DNA from 2 places in the Streptomyces sp. NPDC060002 genome. Region 2 is predicted to be linked to the other one. Evidence: riboswitches for the same ligand, from Rfam matches in the RefSeq annotation. Region 2 holds a riboswitch; the other holds the start of a gene.
What was found. Region 2 has a riboswitch for cyclic di-AMP ahead of ACFWBD_RS02445 (LysM peptidoglycan-binding domain-containing M23 family metallopeptidase). Riboswitches for the same ligand answer to the same signal wherever they lie in the genome.
Positions count from the first base shown of each region.

Region 1: it holds a riboswitch for cyclic di-AMP, as region 2 does, so the genes downstream of both, ACFWBD_RS23525 (transglycosylase family protein) here and ACFWBD_RS02445 (LysM peptidoglycan-binding domain-containing M23 family metallopeptidase) in region 2, are expected to answer to the same signal.

Region 1 is NZ_JBHWUW010000027.1:62,493-66,695, reverse strand. It holds gene ACFWBD_RS23535 (cytochrome P450) at 1-987, shown strand, start outside; gene ACFWBD_RS23530 (transglycosylase family protein) at 1,193-2,206, shown strand; cyclic di-AMP (ydaO/yuaA leader) riboswitch at 2,414-2,600, shown strand; gene ACFWBD_RS23525 (transglycosylase family protein) at 2,604-3,320, shown strand; gene eno (phosphopyruvate hydratase) at 3,766-4,203, shown strand, end outside.
Region 2 is NZ_JBHWUW010000001.1:528,414-532,616, reverse strand. It holds gene ACFWBD_RS02450 (alpha-galactosidase) at 143-2,218, shown strand; cyclic di-AMP (ydaO/yuaA leader) riboswitch at 2,487-2,681, shown strand; gene ACFWBD_RS02445 (LysM peptidoglycan-binding domain-containing M23 family metallopeptidase) at 2,686-3,678, shown strand; gene ACFWBD_RS02440 (hypothetical protein) at 3,913-4,203, shown strand, end outside.

The DNA.
Region 1 (4,203 bases), on a different contig from region 2:
CCGCCGGACCACACCCGGCTGCGACGGCTCGTCAGCAAGGCCTTCACGCCCCGCCGGGTCGCCGAGTTCGCGCCGCGCGTCCAGGAGCTGACGGATCAGCTCATCGACCGGTTCGCCGCCGAGGGCGGTGCCGACCTCATCCACGACTTCGCCTTTCCTCTCCCCATCTACGCGATCTGCGACCTCCTGGGCGTCCCCCGCGAGGACCAGGACGACTTCCGCGACTGGGCGGGGATGATGATCCGGCACGGCGGGGGCCCGAGGGGCGGGGTCGCGCGGTCGGTGAAGAAGATGCGCGGGTACCTGCTGGAGCTCATCCACCGCAAGCGCGCGGAGCTCCCCGCCGACCCGGCTCCCGGCGAGGACCTCCTCTCCGGTCTGATCCGCGCCTCGGACCATGGCGAGCACCTCACCGAGAACGAGGCCGCCGCCATGGCCTTCATCCTGCTGTTCGCCGGCTTCGAGACGACCGTCAATCTCATCGGCAACGGCACCTACGCCCTCCTCACCCACCCCGAGCAGCGCGAACGCCTCCAGCGGTCGCTCACCGAGGACGACGGCGACCGCGGCCTCCTCGAAACCGGCGTCGAGGAACTCCTGCGCTACGACGGCCCCGTGGAGCTCGCCACCTGGCGGTTCGCGACCGAGCCGCTGAGCGTCGGCGGGCAGGACATCGCGCCGGGCGACCCCGTCCTCGTCGTACTGGCGGCGGCCGACCGTGACCCGGCGCGCTTCTCGGACCCCGACACCCTCGACCTGTCCCGCCGCGACAACCAGCACCTCGGCTACGGCCATGGCATCCACTACTGCCTGGGCGCCCCGCTGGCCCGGCTGGAGGGCCAGACCGCGCTGGCCACCCTCCTGACCCGGCTGCCCGACCTCCGACTGGCCGTGGATCCGGCCGAGTTGAGGTGGCGCGGTGGGCTCATCATGCGCGGATTGCGGACTTTGCCGGTCGAGTTCACTCCGGTGCAATCCGGCTCATAAGCGGTCCATGTCTGACCGGATGTCAGCCGGAGTGTGACCGTTCGGCGGAGCAAAGGTGACCAACACTCAAGTCTGTGATCTTCACGTGATCTGCGCGGCATTAACTTGTGACAAGTGATCGTCTGCCGATACGTTCACTCGTCAGCGCGGAACATCGGTCTCACCCGCCGCGCCGGTCAGTGCTGTCCAGAGAAAGGCCCCTCGCATGCTCTCCGGGAACGGTCGTCACCGTCGCCCCCGCCAGGCCCCGGCCCTCCTTGTCGCGGCCGGAGTGACGGGCTCCGCCATCGCCATCCCGCTGCTCGCCGCCTCCGGCGCGAGCGCGGCCGACGGCACGGTGTGGGACAAGGTGGCGCAGTGCGAGACCGGCGCCTCGTGGAGCGCCGACGACGGCGACGGCGAGTACGGCGGCCTGAGCCTCACCCAGAAGGACTGGGAGACGTACGGCGGCCTCGACTACGCGACGAGCCCGGACCTGGCCAGCCGCAGCCAGCAGATCGCCGTGGCGCAGAAGGTGCTCGCGGCCGACGGCATCGGGGCATGGGGCACCTGCGGGCTGACCTCCGGGCTCACCCAGGAGAACGGCGCACTGAACGTGGACACCGGCGTGGCGGACGACTCGTCCGACTCGTCCGACTCATCAGGGTCTTCCGGATTGTCCGACCTGTCCAGGGGGTTGTCCGGATCCTCGGGCTCCTCGACGAGCGGTGACTCCTCGACGGGATCGTCCGACTCGTCCGCCGATTCCTCCGGTTCGCCCTCGGCGTCCACTTCCTCCCCTTCGTCCTCTTCCTCCGCCGCCACGGATGACTCCGGCACGTCCGGCGGTTCCGGCGGCCGGGGTGACGGGTCGACGGGCGACGGTTCCCCCACGGCGACCCCGGAAACGGGCGACTCGGACAATTCCGGCCAGGATGAGGGCTCTTGGAGCCTCGTCGACACCAGCTCCCTCGGCTCCGGCCGCCACCGTGGCGCCACCGCCGACGAGGCGGCGACCAAGAGCGCGACCGACACCGGCGTGGACGGCACCACCACCGCCTCCGCCGGCCGGCATGCCGCGGCCACCTATGTCGTCCAGGAGGGCGACTCCCTCGCGTCCATCGCCGACTCCCTTGGCCTCGACGGCGGATGGCGCGCCCTCTACGCCGAGAACAGGGACCTCATCGGCGTCGACCCGAGCAACATCGCCGCCGGTCAGACCCTCGACACAGGGGTGTAATAGGGCGCAAAGCCCAAGAAAAACAGCGGGAGTTCACGTCACGCTTCGCGCCGAATGTCCGTTTTGGTGAAAGTGTGGGATGAGTCTCAGAAGCCCTGATCGTCTTTGAAATTCCGCCGATCGCGTGTCTACGGTCGAGGCCGCTCGGCAACCCGAGCCCCGGCCGTCGCAACGCCGAATCCTGCCAGCGACGACCCGGGAACAGTCGTCGCGTAAGCGCCGCAGGCAGGAGCGGGGGACCCAAGGTAAGTGCCGCGCCGGTCGGTCGACCGGAACGGCTCGGGGTGAAGCCACACCTCCCACGGAGCAGCGCTCCGGCGGACGAGGACGTGGCCGGGCAACTCACACGGCCCGAACCCGACAGCTCACCTCGCAGGCGTCGGTGAGGGGATCCACCATGCTGTTTTCCGCCAAGGGCAAGCACCGCCGCCCGTCCAAGGCGACCCGCGTCGCCGCGCTCGCCGGCGTCACCGGTGTCGCCATCGCCGCCCCGCTGATGGCGGCCGGCAGCGCCTCCGCCGCCACCGCCTCCGAGTGGGACGCGGTCGCCCAGTGCGAGGCCGGCGGCAACTGGTCCATCAACACCGGCAACGGCTACTACGGCGGCCTCCAGTTCTCGGCGTCCACCTGGGCCGCGTACGGCGGCACCGCCTACGCCTCCACCGCCGACCAGGCCTCCAAGTCCCAGCAGATAGCCATCGGCGAGAAGGTCCTCGCGGGCCAGGGCAAGGGTGCCTGGCCGGTCTGCGGCACCGGCCTGTCCGGCGCCGCCTACAACGGCGGCAGCGCCGGCTCCTCGAGCTCCGGCTCGGCCGGCTCCTCCGGTTCCTCCAGCTCGTCGAACAGCGGCGGCACCAGCAGCCGCTCGACCGAGGAGCAGAGCGCCTCCCGCTCGACCGACCGCCCGGCCGCCTCCAAGACGGTCACCACCCCGACCGGCGAGAAGGTCAAGAAGGGCGACGGCGAGTACAAGGTCGTCAAGGGCGACACCCTCAGCTCCATCGCCGAGAAGCACAAGGTCAAGGGCGGCTGGGCGAAGCTGTTCGAGCTGAACAAGGACATCGTCGTCGAAGCGGACCTCATCTACCCGGGCCAGCAGCTGCACCTGAAGTGACACTGCGCCTGAAGTGACACTGCGCCTGAAGTGACACTGCGCCTGAAGTGACAACTTCACATGCCGTGACACTGGGCCTGAAGTGTCATGGCACGTGAAGTGACACCTGGCCCCAAGAGAAGCCACAGCGCCCTCACATCCGAGGTCGGCACACTGAAGACCTCGTGAGGGTCACCCCCCGTCCCCACGGGCTCCCCGCTCCGGTGCGTGTTCCCCCGTACGCACCGGAGCGGGGTTTCTCTTTGCCCGTTCGTCACTTCCTGTCGGCCTTTCTCGGCCACCCCCTTTGTTCCGGGCGGAAACAATAGGTACGGTCTCCCTGTCCACGGGACGGTCGGTCGGCTGCCGACGGCTCCGGGGCGGTTAGGCTCTAGTCGCAAGGCTCAGCAAGGGATCGTCACGGTCCCTGGGCCCCGCACAACCAGCGTCACATCCCAAGAAGGAGATGCTCGTGCCGTCCATCGACGTCGTCGTAGCCCGGGAAATCCTGGACTCCCGAGGCAACCCCACGGTCGAGGTCGAGGTCGGCCTCGACGACGGCAGCACGGGTCGTGCCGCCGTTCCGTCCGGCGCCTCCACCGGTGCCTTCGAGGCCATCGAGCTCCGCGACGGTGACCCCAACCGCTACCTCGGCAAGGGTGTCGAGAAGGCCGTCCTCGCCGTCATCGAGCAGATCGGCCCGGAGCTCGTCGGCTACGACGCCACCGAGCAGCGCCTGATCGACCAGGCCATGTTCGACCTGGACGCCACCGACAACAAGGGCTCGCTCGGCGCCAACGCCATCCTCGGCGTCTCGCTCGCCGTCGCCCACGCCGCCTCCGAGGCCAGCGACCTGCCGCTGTTCCGCTACCTGGGCGGCCCCAACGCGCACCTGCTGCCGGTG
Region 2 (4,203 bases):
CCCCGGGCAACGGGTTGTCCACAGGGCGGTACCGCGCACGTCTGCCCAGGTGAAGAGTTGTCCACCGAAAGTTGCCCGGCAGGCCGGCCGCATTCGATGATGTTGGTGCTTGATCGCACCTGTTCGAATCAGTGGGGGTTTGATGCCCGAGATCGCCGACAACGGCCGCACCTGGCTCCTTTCCGGGCCGACGAGCAGCTACGCCCTCCACCTCACCGAGGGCGACGAGCTGGTCCACCTGCACTGGGGCCCGGGCATCGCGCTCGCGGACGCCGAGGCGCTCGCCGGCCATCCGCCGTCGGAGCGCGGGGCGTCCTTCGAGTCCCCGCTCGACGGCCGGGAGGAGTACCCGGTCGAGGGCGGACCCCGCTTCGTCCGGCCCGCCCTGTCCGTGCGCACCGACGAGCGACGCGGCACCGAGTGGTCCTACGAGGGCTTCGAGGCCGACGGCGGCGAGCTGCGGCTGCGGTTCCGGGACGCCGGGCTGACCGTCACCCTGCACTACCGGATGCGGGGCGATGTCGTCGAGCGCTGGACGACCCTGCGCAACGACGGTGAGCGGCCGCTGGAGCTGCTGCGCGCCGACTCCGCCACCTGGACCCTGCCCGAGCGCGACGACTGGCGGCTGTCGCAGCTGCACGGCCGCTGGGCCGCCGAGTCCCGGCTCACCCGGTCCCCCCTCACCTACGGGGAGCAGGTCATCGGCAGCCGCCGCGGCCACACCGGGCACCAGCACCTGCCCTGGGTCGCCCTGGACACCGACGCGACCGAGGAGCGCGGCGAGGTCTACGGCTGCGCCCTCGGCTGGTCGGGTTCCTGGCGGATCGCCGTCGCCCAACTCCCGGACGCGCGCGTACAGATCACCGGGGGCGCCGGGTACGACGACTCGGGTCTGCTGCGGCTGGCCGCGGGGGAGTCCTTCACCACACCGGTCTTCGCCGGACTGTGGAGCGACGCCGGCTTCGGCGGTGCGAGCCGCACCTGGCACGCCTACCAGCGCGCGTACGTCGTCCCGGATGCCGAACAGGACCGGCCGGTGCTGTTCAACTCCTGGGAGGCCACCTACTTCGACATCTCCGAGGAGCAGCAGGGCACGCTCGCCCGGCGGGCCGCCGCGATGGGCGTGGAGCTCTTCGTCGTCGACGACGGCTGGTTCGGGGCGCGCACCGGCGACCATGCCGGGCTCGGCGACTGGCAGCCCAACCCCGACCGGTTCCCGGGCGGACTGAAGCCCCTCGCCGACTACGTGCACGGCCTCGGCATGCAGTTCGGCATCTGGGTCGAGCCCGAGATGGTCAACCCGGACAGCGAGCTGTACCGGGCCCACCCCGACTGGGTGCAGTTCCAATCGGGACGAAAGCGGACGGAATTCCGCAATCAGCTCGTGCTGAACCTCGCGCGCGAGGACGTCCAGGAGTACCTCTGGGAGCAGCTCCACGGACTCCTCTCCAGCGCGCCCGTCGACTATGTGAAGTGGGACTTCAACCGCTGCTTCACCGACGCCGGCTGGCCGGACGACCCCTACCCGCAGCGCCTCTGGGTCGACCACGTCCGGGCTCTGTACGCGCTCCTGGACCGGCTGCGGGCGGCCCACCCCGGGGTCGCCTTCGAGTCCTGCTCCGGCGGCGGCGGGCGCATCGACCTCGGGATCATGAGCCGCACCGACCAGGTGTGGACCTCCGACAACACCGATCCGCTCGACCGGCTCGACATCCAGCACGGCTTCAGTCAGATCCACCCCGCCCGGGTCATGGCTGCGTGGGTCACCGACAGTCCCAACACCCAGCTCAACGGCCGGGTCAGCTCGCTGCGCTTCCGGTTCGTCAGCGCCATGGCCGGCGTGCTCGGCGTCGGCGGGGACCTCTCCGAGTGGAGCGAGGAGGAGCTCGCCGAGGCGCGTCGGTGGGTGGACCTCTACAAGGAGATCCGGCCCCTCGTGCAGCAGGGCGACCTCTACCGGCTGCGGCCCCCGGCGGGCGGCCTGAGCGCCGTCCAGTATGTGCGCGGTGACGAGAGTGTCGTCCTCGCCTGGCTCCAGGCGCAGCGGTTCGGCGAGCCCGTTCCGGCGCTGCGGCTGCGCGGACTCGACCCGACAGCGTCGTACGAATGCCGTGAAACGGGCGAAGTCCACCGAGGGGCGGTGCTGCTGCACCACGGACTGCGTACCGCACTGCGGGGCGACCTTGATGCGACGGTTATCCGGCTGCGTCGCATCTGAGGTTTCTGTCCGAATTGGATCCTTCGTTCCAACTCGCTCTGGAATAAAGGAACCTGGAGAGCCGTCACGTGAGCAGCGTCATATCCGTGACCGTGCGTCGTTCGCCATGTCCACGTAATTCGCATGCTTTCAAGGGTGCTTGCCGATGAACGAGCCCTTTGACTCACGCAGTGTGACCGGGGAATCTCGCAGCGGATCAAGAGAAAGGCGTTAACAGCACAACCTCTGCTTGTCCCTGTGCGTCCTGGTCGCTTACGTTCCACACCAATCCGGACGGACGCCGAATCCTGCCACCGCCCGGAACCCGCGCACTCACCCGTACGTGGCAGGAGCGGGGGACCCACAGGCACAACCGCCTGTTCCGGTCTCCGGAACAGGCTTTGGGGTAAAGCCGCGCCTCGGCGCGGCCGGACATCTCCAGTCCGCACCCGACAGCTCACCTCGCAGGCGCCGGAGAGGAATTCGCCATGCCCGCGAAGGGTAAGCACCGCCGTCCGAAGCCCCAGCGCTTCACTCGCTCCATCGCCGTCGCCGGAACCGGCGGCGCCGCGCTCGCCCTTCCGCTCATAGGTGCCGCCGGCGCTCACGCGGCCCCCGCGCAGTCCGTCTCCCAGTCGGCTTCCCAGGCCGTTCCGGAAAAGGCCGTGCAGTCCGTGCCGGTGGCGCAGAAGACGGCCACCGCCACGACGGCGAAGACCTACACCGTGCGGTCCGGCGACTATCTCTCGAAGATCGCCGACGACCAGAACGTCAGCGGCGGCTGGCAGAAGCTCTACCAGGACAACCGTCAGGCCGTCGGCGGCGACCCGTCGCTGATCCACCCCGGACTGAAGCTCTCCATCGGCAAGAAGGCCGCGACCTCCGCGACCGGCGGCACCGGCTCGTCCTCCGGTTCCTCCTCGTCCTCCTCGTCCTCCTCGTCGAAGTCGAAGGCGTCCGGAACCAAGTCGTCGTCCTCTTCCTCCTCTTCCTCCTCTTCCTCCTCGTCGTCCGGTTCGTCCTCCTCGAAGACGGTCACCCAGGCCGCCGAGAGCGGCACCGGTACCTCCAGCGGCTACACGCTGCCGGTGGGGGGCGCCACCGTCGGCACCGCCTACCACACGGCCGGCAGCATGTGGTCCAGCGGCTACCACACCGGCACCGACTTCGTCGTCCCGACCGGCACCACCCTCAAGGCCGTGGGTGCGGGCACCGTCGTCTCCGCGGGCTGGGGCGGCGCGTACGGCAACCAGGTCGTCATCAAGCTCGCCGACGGCTACTACGCCCAGTACGCCCACCTGTCCCAGCTCTCCGTCTCGGCCGGCCAGACCGTGACCGCGGGCCAGCAGGTCGGCCTCTCCGGCGCGACCGGCAATGTGACCGGCCCGCACCTGCACTTCGAGATCCGCACCACCCCGGACTACGGCTCCGACGTGGACCCGATCGCCTACCTCCGCTCGCACGGCGTCTCCGTCGGCTGATCCCCTCCGACTCCGACGACCTCCCGCCTGACACGCGGCCCAAGGCCGGACCCCGATCCCCGGGTCCGGCCTTCGGCGTGTCCGGGCGGCGCCGGTGTGGGAGTTCGCGCGTTCATGATCGTTCTATTGCGTTCTTGTGGCAGCCCTTCTCGCCCCATCGACAGGTGGGACAGAGTGGGGACACAGTGATCCCCGTCAGTGAGCAAGCGCTTTCTATCGCTCCTCGGAGGTCCTGTGTCCGGCGTCGACCGACGCATCGTCATCAAGGGCGCCGCCGCCGCGGCCGCCGTCACCGTCGCGGCCCTGCTGGCCGGACTCGTCTCCGCGCCTCCCGGGCACGCCGCCGGGACCCCGCGCCGGATCGTCGAGAACCTCGACCGCGGCCTGGTCGCCACCCCGTCAGGCGACGGGACCTTCCTCAGCTGGCGGCTGCTCGGCACCGAATACGCGCGGTACGGCGACGCCATCGCCTTCAACGTCTACAAGAACGGCCGCCGCCTCAACCGGGAGCCGATCAGGAAATCG